2 regions of the Micromonospora sp. NPDC049274 genome follow, and region 2 is predicted to be linked to the other one. Evidence: riboswitches for the same ligand, from Rfam matches in the RefSeq annotation. Region 2 holds a riboswitch; the other holds the start of a gene.
What was found. Region 2 has a riboswitch for cobalamin ahead of AB0K10_RS24875 (ribonucleoside-diphosphate reductase subunit alpha). Riboswitches for the same ligand answer to the same signal wherever they lie in the genome.

Region 1: linked by a shared signal. The riboswitch ahead of AB0K10_RS22415 (prenyltransferase/squalene oxidase repeat-containing protein) and the one ahead of AB0K10_RS24875 (ribonucleoside-diphosphate reductase subunit alpha) in region 2 are both predicted to bind cobalamin.

The regions. Positions count from the first base shown of each region.
Region 1 covers NZ_JBFAQS010000012.1:102,625-108,850, forward strand. Annotated here, with positions in the region: gene AB0K10_RS22410 (hypothetical protein) at 1-103, opposite strand, end outside; gene AB0K10_RS22415 (prenyltransferase/squalene oxidase repeat-containing protein) at 97-1,146, opposite strand; cobalamin riboswitch at 1,234-1,382, opposite strand; gene AB0K10_RS22420 (GNAT family N-acetyltransferase) at 1,555-2,082, shown strand; partial or broken gene AB0K10_RS22425 (tRNA (adenosine(37)-N6)-threonylcarbamoyltransferase complex transferase subunit TsaD) at 2,049-2,657, opposite strand; gene AB0K10_RS22430 (transcriptional repressor) at 3,203-3,700, opposite strand; gene AB0K10_RS22435 (superoxide dismutase) at 3,730-4,344, shown strand; gene AB0K10_RS22440 (superoxide dismutase) at 4,351-4,611, shown strand; gene AB0K10_RS22445 (hypothetical protein) at 4,690-4,965, shown strand; gene AB0K10_RS22450 (hypothetical protein) at 5,038-6,226, opposite strand, start outside.
Region 2 covers NZ_JBFAQS010000015.1:46,362-57,561, reverse strand. Annotated here, with positions in the region: gene AB0K10_RS24910 (Hsp70 family protein) at 1-725, opposite strand, end outside; gene AB0K10_RS24905 (IniB N-terminal domain-containing protein) at 1,023-1,913, shown strand; gene AB0K10_RS24900 (dynamin family protein) at 2,029-3,882, shown strand; gene AB0K10_RS24895 (GTP-binding protein) at 3,879-5,339, shown strand; gene AB0K10_RS24890 (histidine phosphatase family protein) at 5,482-6,063, opposite strand; gene AB0K10_RS24885 (CbtA family protein) at 6,060-6,824, opposite strand; gene AB0K10_RS24880 (CbtB domain-containing protein) at 6,815-7,018, opposite strand; cobalamin riboswitch at 7,077-7,151, opposite strand; cobalamin riboswitch at 7,349-7,568, shown strand; gene AB0K10_RS24875 (ribonucleoside-diphosphate reductase subunit alpha) at 7,723-10,095, shown strand; gene AB0K10_RS24870 (ribonucleotide-diphosphate reductase subunit beta) at 10,134-11,129, shown strand.

The DNA.
Region 1 (6,226 bases), on a different contig from region 2:
CGCGGGGGATCGGATCGACCGCGACCAGGCCGGCGCCGGCGACAACGGCCGCGAAGAGTAGCGCGATCCGTCGGCGAGCCGTCACCCGCGGGGCGGTCACCACGGCGCACACGCCAGGACGGGCGCGGTCAGCTGGGCGCCGGCGGCCGACAGGGTCGCGTACCCGGTGCCCGCCATGCCGGGTACGGCCTGCGCGGTCGCCCGAACAGCGGTGCTCGCGTCGAACCCACCCGAGGTGTACGCGATGGCACCACGATTGGCGGATGCCCCCGTGCAGTTCACCTGCAGGCTGATCAGATGCTGGCGAGCGCGCAGCCACGGCAGCGATCGCCCGGCGGCGGACAGCGCCTGGGCGGCGAGTCCGGTGCTGTTCGCGTTGGGCACGCCGTTGGTGGAGAACGAGCCGTCGCTGTTCTGCACGGAAACAAGCCACTGCGCCGCCGAGGCCGCGACGAGTGGCCGGTCCGCCGCGAGCAGAGCCTGCACGGCCATCGCTGTCGCGTCGACGTCGCTGACGCAGGTCGCCTGCCCGAAGAGCAGCGGGAAACCGCCGTCGGCGCACCGGCTCGCGGCCAGGAACGTCACCGCCGCCGGTGGTGCGCCCCCGGCGCGGTCCAACGCCAGCACCGCGAAGGACTGGGTGAACGCGTTGCTGTAGTCGCCGAACGCCGAACGGTCGGAGTATCGACCCGACGGTGTCAGCAGGCCGTTGAGGCGGGCGAGCAGGTCGACTCCGCCGAACGCCGCCGGGTTGAGACCCCGGACCTGGGCGCCGAGGGCGAGTTTCGCTGTCGCGCCCGCGTACGCCTCGGTGCCGTCTCCGATGTAGCCGGTGAGTACGGCGGGTTGGGCGAGCCACGACACGGCGTTGGCCGCAGTCGTATCGGCTACCTTCGCCGCGGCGAAGGCGAACACCGCGTCGAGGGTGAGTCCTTGGTCGGGGTAGGCGACGCCGTCGAAGGTGACTTCGAAGCGTTCACCGTCTACTGCCTGGCGGGCGAGCCACCCGGCTGCGGCGTCGACCCTGTTGAGGGTGGGCGGTGATGCTGACGCGGCTGGCGGTGTGACAGTCAGAGTCAGCGTGAGGGCGGCGAGCGCGGCGGTCACGAGGACGCGGGCGCGGTGCCGGAGGGGGCGGTTGACCATGAAACGGCGCCTTTCCGGGCTCCGATGGTCCGAGACGACCCGACTCCGGTCGGGTGGCTCCGACCCGTGGGCCACGACGGGTTGGGGATGGTCCTGACGTGTGCGGACGGGTATTCGGGCTCGCGGCGTCACTACGTGTGTCGCCGCCTACCGTTGCGGGCCAGCGCCGGATTTTGACCGGACTTCCCCCATCAGCACACAGGTATCAAGTTGTGACGCACAGTGTCACCACTCGTGGTGCCACCGTCAATGTCTACGATCCGACGGTCGTCTCGATCCCAGCCGGTCGTCCGGCTGCCCGCCGTTGCCAGAAACGGTGCATGGTCGGCACGATGCTCGGGTCAAGTCGATGGACCGCAGCATGGTGAGCGTCCAGGTCCTCTCCACTCCGCACCGTCAGGCGGCGGTATGAGCACGGTCCGGCTCGTCAACGGCAGGGCTGTGCTCGCGGCCAGCGGCGAGCTGATGGCGATCTACGCGGCGGTCTTCTGTGTGCCGCCGTGGAACGAACCGCTCGAACGGGCCTGGGGCCTCGCGGATCGGCTCGCCGATTGGACCGAGAAACCCGGATTCGTTGGTGCGCTCGCTCACGCAGGCAACAGTGTGACCGGGTTCGCGTTGGGCTACACCACTGCGACCCCGTTCCCCCGCGACCGCTCCTACGGCCAGGTGCGCTCGGTTCTGGGTTCCAGTGCCATCGCCGGGTTGTCCGGCCGGTTCGAGGTGGGCGAGCTTGCTGTCGCGCCGAATGCCCGCCGCGGTGGTCTCGGTCGGCGACTACTCGACACTCTGGTCGGTGACCGCCCCGCATGGCTGCTCACCGTGCCGACGATCCCCGGTACGACGGCTTTCTACGATGCTGTCGGGTGGCAGAGGTTGGGGACTGGCAAGGGCATCACGATCTACACGAACGTGCCACTCGCACCGGCCGCCTGACGCCCGTCGCCGGGACCATGTAGCAGCGCGCCGCGCAGCACAGCGGACGGGTCGGGGCTGAGATCGAGCCGGTCGGGCGGGACGTCGGCGCGGACGAGGAGGTCCCCGACTGCCGCGATCATGGCGCCGTTGTCGGTGCAGAGCCCCGGTGAGGGAACCCGCGGGTGGATGCCGGCGTTGGCGCAGCGTTGTTCGGCGAGGGCGCGTACCCGGCTGTTGGCGGCGACGCCGCCGACGAGGAGCAAGGCGTCGACCTTGATGGTCGCGGCAGGCGGCGAGGGCCTTGCGGGTGAGGGTGTCGGCGACGGCCTCCTGGAACGAGCCGGCGACGTCGGCGACGGGTACCGGCCCGTCCTGGTGTTGTTCGACCCAGCGGGCGACGGCGGTCTTGAGTCCGGAGAACGAGAACCGGTGGGCGGGTCCTGCGGGCCGGTCATCGGGCGGGGAAATTTGATGGCGTTCGGATTGCCGTCGCGGGCGACCCGGTAGATGGCGGGCCCGCCGGAGTAGGGCAGGCCGAGCAGCCGTGCGACCTTGTCGAATGCCTCACCGGCGGCGTCGACGGTGTCGCCGAGGTGCACGACGGGTCGAGGCCGTCACCGGGATCGAGGCGTTCCGCTACTCGCCGACCAGCTCCGCGCGTCACGGGAGGAACTGGCTGGCGGATCGTCGCGCTGGTCACACGGGCCAAGGTGGCTGAGCGCCGGGCCGAGCAACTCAAACTCCAGCTCACCCGGGAACAGGCCCGCACCCTGGCCGGCAGGGCCGAGGATATCGCCGGAACCGTATACGCGACCAGCGCCGACCCCACCGATGCTGACCCCCGCCAACTCGCCGAGCTCATTCGGCGAGAGTTACCGCGGGAGCGTTCCGGGGTCGTGGTGGTCGCCGCCGGGTCGAACGGCACTACGCGACTGGTGGTGGGGTCAACGACGCGGCGGCCGATAGTGGCACGTCGGCCGTACACCTCGTCAAGACGGCCCTCGGCGGACGCGGCGGCGGCAACGCCAGCCTCGCGCAGGGCGGCCAGCCAGGCGTACGGCCGCACCAGGTCGTTGACGGTGTGCGGGAACTGCTGCGGTCTGCGGACTAAGCGATGCACCCCGGCCGGCACGTCTGCTCAGCACGAGGTGCATCGTCCATAGACGACCACGCCGCCGGAACGTCCTTCCAGATCGGCGGTGAAGCCGACCGCGTCTGCTGCCTGTACGGCGGTGAGTGCGGCATCGGGCGGGAGTTGGCGCACCCGTTCGCAGAGAGTGCAAACCGCGTGGTGATGCGGGTGGTCGGCGAACCCGTAGGTCATAGCGCCACCGACCGGCACCGTGTGCAGCTCACCCAGCTCGGTCAGGTGAATCAGGACGCGGTGCACCGTCGTCAGGTCGACCGGCAGGCCGTTGGCGCAGACCCGTTCGTGAACCTGGGCGGCACTCAGGTGCGGCTTGTCGGGCGGCGTGTTCACGAGGGCAGTGAGCACCGCCCGTCGTGCCAGCGTGAGACGCAGCCCTTGTTGGCGCAGCCGGCCTAGTGCCGGAGCGAGACGGTCCGAGGTTTCTGTGATCAATCCCGTCCCCCTAACGACAATCGGGCCCTTGTTGCAAGATAATGGCAACAGCAAAGTTGAGGCAGCACTGAGAGGGAGTATTCATGGCCGTGTACAAACTGCCGGACCTGCCCTACGACTACGGGGCACTCGAACCCGCCATGTCGGGCGAGATCCTGGAGCTGCACCACGACAAGCACCACGCCGCGTACGTCAAGGGCGCCAACGACGGCCTCGACCGGCTCGCCGAGGCCCGCGACAAGGGCGACTACGCGACGCTGGTCGGGTTGGAGAAGACGTTCGCGTTCAACCTGTCCGGGCACGTGCTGCACTCGATCTTCTGGAACAACCTGTCCCCGGACGGCGGCGACCGCCCCGACGGTGAGCTGGCGGCCGCGATCGACGAGCACTTCGGCTCCTTCGACGGCTTCGCCGGGCAGCTGTCGGCGGCGACGAAGGGTGTGCAGGGTTCCGGCTGGGGTGTCCTGGCGTGGGAGCCGCTGAGTCAGCGGCTGATCGTGGAGCAGGTCTACGACCACCACGGCAACGTCGGGCAGGGCTCCACCCCGGTCCTGGTGTTCGACGCCTGGGAGCACGCCTACTACCTGCAGTACCGCAACGTGCGCCCGGACTACGTGGACCGGCTGTGGAACCTGGTCAACTGGACCGACGTCACCGCCCGCTTCGACGCCGCCCGCGCCGCGACCCCGAAGATCTGACCCGGCGTGAGCGGGTACACCCCCGAGGCGGCCGAGATCGTCCAACGCGCCGCCGGGGTCATCGCGGCCAAACACCGCGGTGACCTCGCCGGTGCCGAGGAGTTGATGTCGGCGTTCAGCTCCGAGCAGGCCCGTACCCTCGGCTTCTACCTGTTGGCTGATCTCGCGCTGGGCCTGGTCAAGGCGCAGAGCGGTCAGTCGATGGACGACCTGGTCCGGGAGCTGTCCCTGTTGCTGGCCGACACCGCCCAGTCGCCACCAGCTTGACCGTCCGTGGGGCCCCGCAGATCTGCGGGGCCCCGCGGGGCCGCTGCAGCTTCCCCATCGCCCGTCGGGAGACGGCCCATGCGCAGAAAGATTGACCACCTGGTCATGACGATCGATGGCCGGGAGGTGGCTGTCCTTGCCGTCGCGGATTTCCACCGCCTTGATGCCTGCCGTCGGCAGCTCGGCGCGAGCGAAGCCCAGGCGCACCAGCTTCGCCAGCAACTGCACGATGCCCGGCATCGCCTCGCCCGCCTGGAGGGCCGCCTCGCCGGTACCGCCGAACACGAAGCACCAGCCCAAGACTCAGGGGTGCGTCCTCGCACTGCCGAGCCTGTCGACGATTCGTGCGGGTAGCCGGGCCGACGTTGACGTAACCAGCGGCCGGCTCGCCCGCTGCCGCTGGTCACGTCAAGGCGACGGGGTTGATCAGACGCCGTAGCGCAGGTAGATGGTGTCGCCGACGGTCACTGTCGTGCCGCGGGTCGTGGTGGTCGGGGTGCCGCCGTCCCGGGACACCTTCCAGGTGGAGGAGCCGCTGTTGGCCAGGCCGTTGATCGAGGTGATGGTGCCGGTGCCGCTGGTCGGGTTGACCGCCGTGACGCAGCCGCTCGGAACGGCCGCGCCGATGGCGGCGTCCAGCACGGCGCCGAGGGTGGTGGTGGCGGCGGTCGGCGTCAGCGTGACCGCGCACGGCGTGATGCTGCCGCTGCCGTTGTCGATGATCACGGCGAGCCGGGTGGCGGTGCCGGCGGTGAATCCGCTTGCCGCGACCCAGGTGGGAGCGCCGGCGGTGATCGGGGTCGGGGGAGCGGCGGTGTAGCCCGCGCCGGCCAGGGCACGTACCGCGTCGATGGAGGCGTACGCCGACGGGGTGGTGTTGGTGGGCAGGTACTTGAACCCGCCGCCGGTCAACTGCTGGGCCCGCAAGAAGTCGATCGGGGTCTTGCCGGCGGTGGTGGTGAAGTCGGTGCCCTGGCTCGGGATGCCGCAGGCGTTGAGCCCGGAGACGGCCCAGGCGTTGGAGTCGGTGTTGACGCCGAACATTGAGCTGAACGCGCCCGAGGCGTTGACCAGCTTGCCCTTGAGGAAGTTCTTCGCCTGGACGATGTCGGTGTCGGTGTTGGGGACGCCGGCGGCGCAGAGGGCGGCCATGGCCGCGCCGGTCATGTCGATGTCACTGGCGGTGGCGAGTTGGGTGGGGTTGCCCTCGGCCTGGGTGAAGGTCCAGCCGCCGTCGTTGTGCTGATTGTTGCGGATCCGGGTGATCGACAGGTTGAGCAGGGCCTGCGGTACGCGGGCGGCGCCGGACTGGCTCTTCGCACCGGCCAGGGCGAGAGTGCCGAAGACGGTGCCGTTGAAGTTGGCCGGCGGGCCGTAGTAACCGGCCGAGCCGGTCTGCCAGTAGGCGATGGTGTCGGCGATCAGGTTACGGGTGGAGGAGACCCGGGCGGGGTCGATGCCGGCGGCGTAGGCGTTCAGCACCCCACGCTCGTAGTCGGTGACCACCGGCGTGCTGCTCGGCCAGGACGCGGCCGAGAGCTGGTTGCGGTAGACGGTGCGGGCGTTCTTTGTCGTGTCGCCGGAGGGGTAGACGTCCACAGCCGCGACACCGGCC
Region 2 (11,200 bases):
TCGCACTCGGCCGGCAGCCCGCGCAGGGCGGCGTGGTGTTCCCGGCGACCGGTGGCGGCCAGTTCCCGGGACAGCACGGTGCGTACGTGGCCGGCCAGCAGTTCGTCGAAGTCGGCACCGCCGATCGGGTCGAGGCCCTGCGGGGTGCCGAAGCTCTCGTAGGTGCCGCGCGGGGTGCGCCGCACCAGGGCCGCCTCGAAACTGGCGCCGCCCAACGCGTAGACGGCGGCCGTGGTGCCTGCGAATCCGCGGATCGCGTGGCTCTCGGCGACCGTGACCGTACGGGGCAGCAGCGTGACGCCGCGCAGCCCGAGGTCGACGAGCGCCCGGCGCAGCAGTTCCCGCCGGTACGGCTGCCAGCCCGCCGGGTGGCTGAGCACGACCGCCTCGGCCGGGCCGCCCTCCGCGGCGTGCACCTGCTCCACCACCCACGCGGCCAGCTCCGCCGTGAGCGTCTGCGGCGCGCACGGCTCGCCTCCGAGCAGCAGGGGCACGTCGTCGCCGATGCGGCGGACGAAGTCCCTGGTGGTGCGGCTGCCGTCGTCGGTGGCGGGCCCGCCGATGTGCAGCGCGCCGTCCTCGGCCAGGTGCAGCACCGACGGTACGAGAGGCGAGCCGGCGTTCAGCGGGACGGTTTCCGGGGGCGTCCAGGTCCGGCCGTCGCGCCGTGCGACGGCGGCGGCGGTGTTGGTGCTTCCGATGTCGATCCCCAGGACGTACGGCATCCGTCTCTTCTCTTTCCGCGAGTTGGCCCTCTGGTGGCGATGGCGTCGGCGCTGCCCGGCGACCCGCCCCCGGCGAAACCCGCGGGCTCCTACGTTCGTACCAGAGATCGCTCCCTGGTCGGGACCCTAATCTGGCCGGGACGGTTTCCCCCAGTCCCCCTAACGGTGGAGCCGATCAAGGCCCTAACGCGGCGGGATCGGATGCGGGCCGAGCCCCGATGTCCGGGGTCGGCCCCCGCAATAGCGTGACTGTCGACGAACGACGGTCGCCGACGCCAATCCGAGGAGAACCGGCACATGGACTCGCAACAGACCCTGCACGACTTCGTGCTCGACCTGCTGACCAACCCGGACGCGCGGTCGGCCTTCGACCTCGATCCGGAGGGCGCGCTGCACGCCGCGGGGCTCAGCGACATCACCGCCGCCGACGTGCAGGACGTGGTGCCGCTGGTGGTCGACTACGCGCCGGGGCAGGGCCTCGCGCCGCTGGTCCCGGCCGTCGGTCAGCTCGGATTCGACCCGCTGGTGACCGACGCCACCGACGTGGTCGGCCAGTTGCAGAGCGTGGCGCAGCAGATCAGCGTCACCAGTTCGCCCGCGGGGGTGGACGTCAAGGCCGGTGTGCTCGGCGCCATCGCCGTCGACCCGACGACCGTCGCCGCCGGGGTGACAGTGCTTCCGGGCGTCGGCCTGGGCGTCGGCCCGAGCGGCCTCGACACCGACCTGAACGGTGTGGCCGACGTGGCGCACACCCTCGACGCGGACGTGGTGCAGCCGGTCGACGGCATCGCCGACCCGGTGCTCGGTGGCGTGACCGGCACGGTCGGCGACCCGACAGGCCTGCTCGGCGGGACCGACCCGGGTCTCCTCGGCGGCGACCTGACCGGCGGTGTCCTCTCCGACGCGCACGGTCAGGTGGACGGCCTCGTCGGTTCCCTCGGCGTCCACGACACCCTGGGTGGCCTGGGCCTCGGCGGCGGCGCCGTCGGCGGTGTGGTGCCGCCTGTCGACGTCCCGTCCGTGGTGGGCGGTGTCACGCACCACGTGGACAGTCTCCTCCCCGGTGTCACCGGCACGGTCGGTGACGTGACCGGAGGGGTCACCGACGGTGTGACCGGCGACGTGCACGACGGGGGGCCCGCCTCGTCGGACCACGGGCTGCTGGGCCTCACCGGCGGTCTGCTCTGACGGGGATTCTCGTCGGAAGCGGGGGGCCGGGTCGCCTCGGGCGGCCCGGCTCTTCCCAGGTTCCCTTCCGGTCCCTCTTGATAATTAAGCCGAAATCCGCACACTTGGTGCGGTGATGGCGGGGATCTGGTTGGACGTACTGGACGAGATCGCCCGGACGTGCAACACACACGGTCGCGGCGACCTGCTCCAGACGGTCCGACAGAAGCGTGCCCAACTGCTGGACCCGAAGCTGCGCGTCCTGGTCGTCGGCGAGCCGAACCAGGGCAAGAGTCACCTCATCAACGCGATCATCAACGCGCCGGCCTGCCCCGTCGGCGACGGTCGTACCACGGTCCTGCCGACAGTGGTGCAGCACGCCGAAGCCACCTCCGCAGCCGTGATCCAGGCACCGCCGGCGGCGGGACGACCCGCGGGTACCCCGGCCGCGCCGTTTGTCGAGCGGACGGCCCTGGCGCTCGACCAGGTCGCGGCCGGGGTGGCCGGCACGGTTGGGCGGCGGCCGGGCGGCGGTCCGGCGTACGTCGAGGTCGGCCTGCCCCGCGCGTTGCTCGCCGCCGGACTGGTCCTGGTGGACACTCCCGGCACCGACCAGGTCGCGGCGCTCGGCGGAGCCGCGGAGGTGGCTGCCTGCACCCGCGCGGACGCCGTGCTGCTGGTCTCCGACTCGACAAGGGAACTCTCGGTCGCCGAACTGGACATGCTGCTGCACGTCACGCGCTCGCAGCCGAACGTGGTGGTGGTGCAGAGCAAGACCGACCTCGTTGCGGACTGGCGTGTGGTGGCCGAGCGCAACCGGCAGCACCTCGCGGACGCCGGCGTCGCGGCGCCGCTGATCCCGGTGTCGGCGACCCTGCGGTTGCGCGCGGCGGCGACCGACGATCGCGGCCTCAACGCCGAGTCCGGGTTTCCGGCGCTGATCGCCCGCCTGCAGCGGGACCTGACCGGCAAGGCCGACCACCTGGCGCGGACGTCGGTGCAGGCGGTGGCCCGTACGGTGGTGGAGCAACTGGCCGCGCCGCTGCGCGCCGAGCTGGCGACGCAGGAGGCCGAGGAGCAGTCCGGGCCGATCTCCCGGCTGCACGCGGCGCAGCGGGAGGTCGACGAGCTGCGCCGCTGCTCCACCCGTTGGCAGAACACGCTCGCCGACGAGATGGCCGACCTGCTCTCTGACATCGAGTACGACCTGCGCGACAGGACTCGCCAGATCCTGCGTGCCGTCGACGAGGCGTTCGACACGGCCGATCCCCTCACCGCCTGGGACACCTTCGCCGACTGGCTGGAGCGCAGCCTCGTCGAGGCCGCGGAGGCCAACCACGAGTGGCTGGTCCAGCGCTGCGACTGGATCGCGCGCCGGGTGGCCGCCACCTTCGACAGGTACGGACACGACGTGCTGCCGCCCTGGTCGATGACGATGCCTGAGGATCTCGGCGACCGGCTGCCGGATCTGGAACGGCCGCGGATCGACAGGTTCACCACGGGTCAGAAGCTGTTCACCGGCATGAAGGGCTCGTACGGCGGCATGCTGATGTTCGGCCTCGCGACGACCCTGGCCGGAATGCCGATGATCAACCCGGTCTCGGTCGGCATCGGCGCGCTCTTCGGCGGCAAGAGCATCCGCGACGAGGGCAAGCAGTTGCTGCGCCGCCGGCAGGCGACAGTCAAGACGGCCATCCAGCGGCATGTGGACGAGTTCTTCGTCCGGATGGTCCGGGACTGCCGCGACGCCGCCCGGCAGGTGCAGCGGATGCTGCGCGACCACTTCACGGGGCTGACCGAGGAGTTGCAGGAGGCCATCGTGCAGTCGTTTCGCAGCGCGAAGCAGGAGGCGGACACCGATGTCGCCCTGCGCGAGCAGCGGCAGCGGGAGATCCGGCTGAAGATGACCCGCCTGGCCGCGCTCTACGAGCAGTCCCAGCGGTTGACCGCCACCCGCGCCACCCCGGTACTGCTGGAGCCGGGGGCATGACGGTCGGGGTGCGACTGGACGAGGCGGCGTGGGGGCTGCTGCACCGGGCCATGGACCTCTACCAGCACGACGCGCGGGCGGTTGGGCGGTTGCGGCACCAGGTGGCGCGGCTGGAGCAGCCGCTGCGGATCGCGGTTGCCGGCCCGTGGCGTGCCGGCAAGTCGACGGTGCTGAACGCGTTGATGGGGGAGGAGGTCGCGCCGGTCGAGGGCGCGGAGGGCGTCTTCACCTGGTACGAGGACGGCCCTTCGCCGCACGCCACCGCCTACCCGGTCGGCCAGCCGCCGCAGGAGCTGACGGTGGTCAAGTCGGCGACCGGGATGCGGGTGGATCTGGGCTGGCGGATCGGGGAGGTGCGCGACATCGTGGTGCGGTGGCCGACGCGGGCGCTGCGGCAGGTGACGCTCATCGACACCCCGGCGCTCGCCGCGATCGACGAGCAGGGCCACGCGCCGGTGCTGGATCGCGTCCTGCGGGACTCCGACGCGGTGCTGTTTCTGACCCGCGACGGCCGCGACAGTGACCTGCGGGTGTTGGAGTCCGCGCGGGACAGTGTCGTCGGGCAGACCGCCCCGGTGAACGTGATCATGGTGTTGTCCCGCGCGGACGAGGTGGGCGGCGGCCGGATCGACGGGCTGCTCACCGCCCGCCAGCTGGCCCGCCGGCACCACCGCGACCCCCGGGTGGGCGCGCTGGCCGTGAACGTGGTGGCGTGCAGCGGGGCGATCGGTCTCGCGGGCCGGATGCTGAGCGAATCCGACTTCGCCGCGCTCGCGACGCTGGCCGGGGCGTCCCGCGTCGAGTTGGAGGCCCACCTGCTCTCCGCCGACCGCTTCGTCCGTGGCGAGCTTCCGGTGCACCTGGATTCGGAGGTGCGCGCCGGTCTGCTGGACCGGTTCGGACTCTTCGGGATCCGGCTCGCGACGACCCTGGTCCGCAGCGGGTTCGATACCCGGGTGACCCTGTCGGCCGAGCTGATCCGACGCAGTGGGCTCACCGAGCTGCGGGAGTCGATGACCCGATGTTTCGTCGATCGTCGCGACACGCTCAAGGCACGCTCGGCGCTGGCGGCCGTGGAGGCCCTGGTGCGGGCCGAGCCGGTGCGCGGCGCCGACGAGTTGGTCGGCGCGATCGAGCAGATCCTGGCGGGCGCACACGAGTTCCGGGAGCTGCGCCTGCTGGTGGCGCTGCGCAACGCCCGCCTCGGTTTCGACGCCGAGTTGGCCGCCGAGGCGCAGCGCCTCGTCGGTGGTGACGGGGTGGGTCTGGCCGCACGGCTCGGCGTCGAGCACGAGGCGACCGTGCAGCGGCTCTGGGAGGTCGCCGCCGACGCGCAGTGGCGGTGGCGGGACCGGGCCGAGGATCCGCTGCTCCCGCTGGCTCAGCGCCGGGGCGCGGAGGTGGTCGTCCGCAGTTGTGAGGGGATGCTGGCCGAGTTGGCCGCGGGCGGTCGCTGAGCGCCGTACGCCCATGGTGCCCACGCGGGACGCAGTGGTCACCGTGTTTCCCTGCGATCAATCCGGATTCGGCAGCCGGGCGCGACCAGTGCGACGCTGTCCGGTGCCACGTCGGCAACGCCGGTATCCGAACCGTTCACCGTCACCGGCGCGAGGTGAGCCGGAGCTGCCACCGTCGGCCGTGGTCGGTGAGCCGGACGATCGCCAACGGCTCGACGTCCAGCTGCCGGTACGTCGCCAGCGGCAGCCCCAGGGCGTGCACGACCGCCACCCTGATCACGAGCGGGTGGGTGACGGCCGTGATCCGTCGGCCGACGCCGCGCTGTTCGTCGAGCCACCGGCCGACGCGCTCGCGCAGGTCGGCCACGGATTCGCCCCCGTGCGGCGCGGCGTCCGGGGTGGACATCCACTCGTGCAGGGCGTCGGGTTGCGCGGCGGCGACCTCTTCCAGTGACCGGCCGGTCCAGTCGCCGAAGTCGCAGTCGACAAGCGCCGTCTCGACGGCGGGCGCGAGGCCGAGGGCGTACGCGGTCTGGACGGCCGCCGCCGCGGGGCTGGACAGGCAGGCGTCGGTGTCGCTCGACGGCGCCCACCGGCCCAGCCCGGACAGGGCGAGGGCGGCGCGCCGGCCGCCCTCGTCCAGTCCGTCGTCCCCGCCGAAGCGGGCTCGCCGCAGGGCGGCGGTGTGACCGTGGGCGACCAGCCGCAGGCTGGTGGCGCTCACCCGGCCGGCTGTGCGTCGGCGACCGCGCGCTGCCGGTGCATCAGGGCTGCGAAGAGCAGGCCGATCCCGGTCCACAGCACCACCTGGGTGCCGAGGGAGGCGAGCCGGAAGCTCCACAGCAGCGTGGCGGGGAAGTCACCCGGGACCTCCTGGAACGACGGCAGCACCACGTAGGCCACGCCGGTGACCAGCAGGAAACCGCCGACCGCCGCGCTGGCGCGCAGCCACACCGGCGCCTGTGCGCCGACCGACCGGTAGCCCAGCGAACCGGACCAGACCGCCACCAGCCCGAGGACCACCAGCAGCAGGTAGGTGACCGTGCGCTGGTTGATGGTGGCCGGGTCGCCGACGGCCGGGGGGTTCGGCGGGTACTTGAGGAACGGAACGATCACCGCGCCGAGCAGCGCGCCGCCGGCCAGGAGCAGCCCGGACCGTCCGTCGTCAGGGGTCCGTCGCCGCCGGGTCAGCAGGACGTACGCCGCGGCCAGCAGGCCACCCATCGCGACGCCGAACAGTGCGGTGGCCAGGAACAGCCCGCCGCGCTGGCCGTTCCTGCTGACCAGGGCATCCTCGTCGTGCTGGTGCCCACCGGTGGCGGGTTCGGCGTGTGTCGCCGCCTCCTCGATGGCGATGGCCGCCTCGATGTGGGGTTCGCCGACGACGTAGGCGAACGTTCCGGCGAGCAGGCCGGCCACCAGGCCGGCGAGCAGCCCGCGCAGGAGAACCGTGACGAAGGTGGGTGCGGTGCCGGTCAGTGGCACGGGACACCGAGCAGGTGCCTGCCGTCGTGCATCAGCTCGTGCAGGAACATCCCGCTGCGCGAGACCGCGCCCTGGTCGAAGGCGACGAGATAGGCCAGCAGGGTGAGCACGGCGACGGTGGCCAGGACCGTCCACAGGAGACGGGTCGGGACAGCGGGGTGCACCAGCGGCTGGCTGGACGTGGAACTGGACATGTGTGCACGAACCTCCTCGGGGATGACGCGTCCCCATCGCAAGGCTGCGGACGACCGAGCGTCCTGGCTCGCGGCCCCCTGGGTCGGGGACCGCTCACAGTGGCGCGACCGCGCCGGATTCTCACCGGCTTCCCTCGCGTCGCCGCAGATGTGGGTCGACCGTATCGGTGCCGGTTCTCCTCGGTCAAGCCGGCGGCGAAGTCCGATCGCGACGCCGCGCCACGGCCGCTCGCCCGCGGGCGTCGACCGGATCGACGAGGGCCGTCGCCGGCGGCCGCGACACGCCCGGACCCGACATGTGGGGTGTGACAAACCCTCCCGCCCCTATATATGGTGTCGATCGCAGCTGGTTCGGCCACTCATCCCAGGGTGGCCGAGGCAAGAGGGAACCCGGTGGAATTCCGGGACTGCCCCGCAGCGGTGAGTGGGAACGACAGCCGTCATCAGCACTGGGCCGCCATCTGGCCTGGGAAGCGACGGCCAGTAGGAGACCGGGCGACCCCGGTCGTGCCCGCGAGTCCGAAGACCTGCCAGCGCGCCGCGTACCCGCATCCGGGTGGGCGGCGGTCCGAGGCCGCGTGGGACGGCCGACGCCTTTCGGATCCACGCCGCCGTCGGCGTGGCGTCCGCCGGTGTCGGTCGCCTCGTGCCGAGGGCCATCAGGTCCTCAAACTCGCGAGGAGTGAGTGGTGACAGTTACCGAGGTGACCCCGGCCGACGGCGACACGGCCCTCCGGCGTACACCGACGCGGGTGCAGACCCGCGACGGCGCCAGGGAGCCGGTGGACGTGCGCAAGCTCGTCGCCACGGTCGAGCGCTGGGCCGACGACCTGCCCGACGTCGACCCGCTGCGGGTGGCGACCCGCACGATCAGTGGCCTGTACGACGGCGCGACGACGGCCGAGCTGGACCGGCTGACCATCCAGACCGCTGCCGAGATGATCGGTACGGAGCCGCAGTACTCGCGCCTCGCCGCCCGGCTGCTGGCCAGCCACGTCGAGCGAGAGGTACGCCGGCAGGGCGTCACCTCGTTCAGCGCGGCGATCCGGGCCGGCCACGCCGAGGGCCTGATCGGAGACGAGACCGCCGCGTTCGTCGCCGCGCACGCCGGCACGTTCGACGACGCTGTCGACGCCGACGGTGACCGTCGCTTCGAGTACTTCGGCCTGCGCACGGTCTACGACCGGTACCTGCTGCGCCATCCCACCACCCGGCTGGTGCTGGAGACCCCGCAGTACTGGCTGCTGCGGGTGGCCTGCGGCCTGTCCCGTACGCCGGACGAGGCCGTGGACTTCTACCGACTCATGTCCAGCCTGGCCTACCTGCCCAGCTCACCGACGCTGTTCAACTCCGGCACCCGGCACACGCAGATGTCCTCGTGCTACCTCGTCGACTCGCCGCGCGACGAGCTGGACTCGATCTACGCGCGCTACGCCCAGGTCGCCAACCTGTCCAAGTTCGCCGGTGGCATCGGCATCGCGTACTCCCGGGTCCGGTCCCGGGGTGCGCTGATCCGCGGCACCAACGGCCAGTCCAACGGGATCGTGCCGTGGCTGCGCACCCTTGACGCGAGCGTCGCGGCGGTCAACCAGGGCGGTCGACGCAAGGGCGCGGCCTGCGTCTACCTGGAGCCGTGGCACCCGGACATCGAGGAGTTCCTCCAGCTGCGGGACAACACCGGCGAGGACGCCAGGCGTACCCACAACCTGAACCTGGCCAACTGGATCCCGGACGAGTTCATGCGCCGGGTCGAGGCCGACGAGGTGTGGTCGCTGTTCGACCCGGACGAGGTGCCCGAGCTGCCCGACCTGTGGGGGGAGCGGTTCGACGCCGCGTACCGGGCGGCCGAGGCGCAGGGCCGCTACGTGCGGCAGGTGCCGGCGCGGGAGCTGTACGGGAAGATGATGCGGACCCTGGCCCAGACCGGCAACGGTTGGATGACCTTCAAGGACGCGGCCAACCGGCTGTGCAACCAGACGGCCGAGCCCGGCAACGTGGTGCACCTGTCCAACCTGTGCACCGAGATCGTCGAGGTGTCCAGCGACGCCGAGACCGCGGTGTGCAACCTCGGCTCGGTGAACGTGGCCGCCCACCTGACCGACGGCGGCATCGACTGGGAACAACTGCGCGCCACGGTCCGGACGGCTGTGACGTTCCTCGACCGGGTCATCGACATCAACTACTACCCGACACCGCAGGCTGCGGCGAGCAACCCTCGCTGGCGGCCGGTCGGGCTCGGGCTGATGGGCCTGCAGGACGTGTTCTTCGCGCTGCGGATGCCTTTCGACTCGCCGGCCGCGCGGGAGCTGTCCACGCGGATCAGCGAGGAGCTGTACCTGACCGCGCTGGAGACCTCCGCCGACCTGGCGCGCGACTTCGGCGCGCACCCGGCGTTCGGGCAGACCCGGGCCGCGCGGGGCCAGCTCCAGCCCGACCTGTGGGGCGTCGAGGGTACGCAGACCGCGCGCTGGGCCGCGCTGCGCCAGCGGGTCGGGGCGTACGGGCTGCGCAACTCGCTGCTGGTGGCGGTCGCGCCGACCGCGACCATCGCCTCGATCGCCGGCTGTTACGAGTGCGTCGAGCCGCAGGTGTCCAACCTGTTCAAGCGCGAGACCCTGTCCGGGGAGTTCCTCCAGGTCAACACGGCCCTGGTCGGCGAGCTGAAGGCGCGTGGCCTGTGGACCGAGCAGATCCGTTCGGCGATCCGCCGCGCGGAGGGGTCGGTGCAGACAGTCACGGAGCTGCCGGCGGACGTGCGGGAGCTGTTCCGCACCGCGTGGGAGCTGCCGCAGCGATCGCTGATCGACCTGGCCGCCGCCCGCGCGCCGTTCATCGACCAGTCCCAGTCGCTGAACCTGTTCCTGGCCTCGCCCACCATCGGCAAGCTCTCCTCGATGTACCTGTACGCCTGGAAGACCGGTTTGAAGACCACCTACTACCTGCGCTCACGCCCCGCCACGCGGATCCAGCAGGCCACCGTCAGCGCCGTCGCACCAGTCGCCGTCGCGGTTGCCGCCGACGCCGATGCGCTGGCCTGCTCGCTGGAGAACCCCGAGTCGTGCGAGGCGTGCCAGTGACCTCTCCCGACGCCACCACCGACACGAGGACCACGCACATGCTGCTCGATCCGGGGATGGATCTCACTCTCCGCCCGATGCGCTACCCGCACTTCTTCGACCGGTTCCGTGCCGCGATCCGCAACACCTGGACGGTCGAGGAGGTCGATCTGCACGCCGACCTCGCCGACCTGGACCGGCTGTCGCCGGCCGAGCGGCATCTGGTCAGCCGCCTCGTGGCGTTCTTCGCCACCGGCGACACGATCGTCGCCAACAACCTGGTGCTCAACCTGTACCAGCACGTCAACAGCCCCGAGGGTCGCCTCTACCTGTCCCGGCAGCTGTTCGAGGAGGCCGTGCACGTCCAGTTCTACCTCAACCTGCTCGACACGTACGTGCCGGACGAGACCGAGCGGTTCGCCGCCTTCGCCGCGATCGAGAACATCCCCTCGATCCGCCGCAAGGCCGAGTTCTGCTTCCGCTGGATCGACTCGCTGGGGGAGTTGCGGGAGCTGCGGACCCGCGACGACCGGCGCGCGTTCCTGCTCAACCTCATCTGCTTCGCCGCCTGCATCGAGGGATTGTTCTTCTACGGCGCGTTCGCGTACGTGTACTTCCTGCGCTCCCGTGGCCTGCTGCACGGCCTGGCCTCCGGCACCAACTGGGTCTTCCGCGACGAGTCGATGCACATGGCGTTCGCGTTCGACGTGGTGGACACGGTGCGCGCCGAGGAGCCCGACCTGTTCGATGACGATCTCGCCGACCAGGTCCGCCAGATGCTCATCGAAGCGGTCGAGTGTGAGGTCCAGTTCGCCGAGGACCTGGTGGGTCAGGGCGTGCCCGGTCTCACTCTCGCGGACATGCGGGAGTATCTCCAGCACGTCGCCGACCGCCGTCTCGCCCAGCTCGGCATCGCCGGGCACTACGGGTCGGCCAACCCGTTCGCCTTCATGGAGTTGCAGGACGTGCAGGAGCTGTCCAACTTCTTCGAGCGGCGGGTGTCGGCGTACCAGGTGGGTGTGACCGGGTCGGTGGCCTTCGACGACGACTTCTAGGACCCCCACCCCACCCCCTCCCCACCCCGTCGACCAGGAAGTTGTTGCTCCCTATCGGCGTGTCAGGGGCA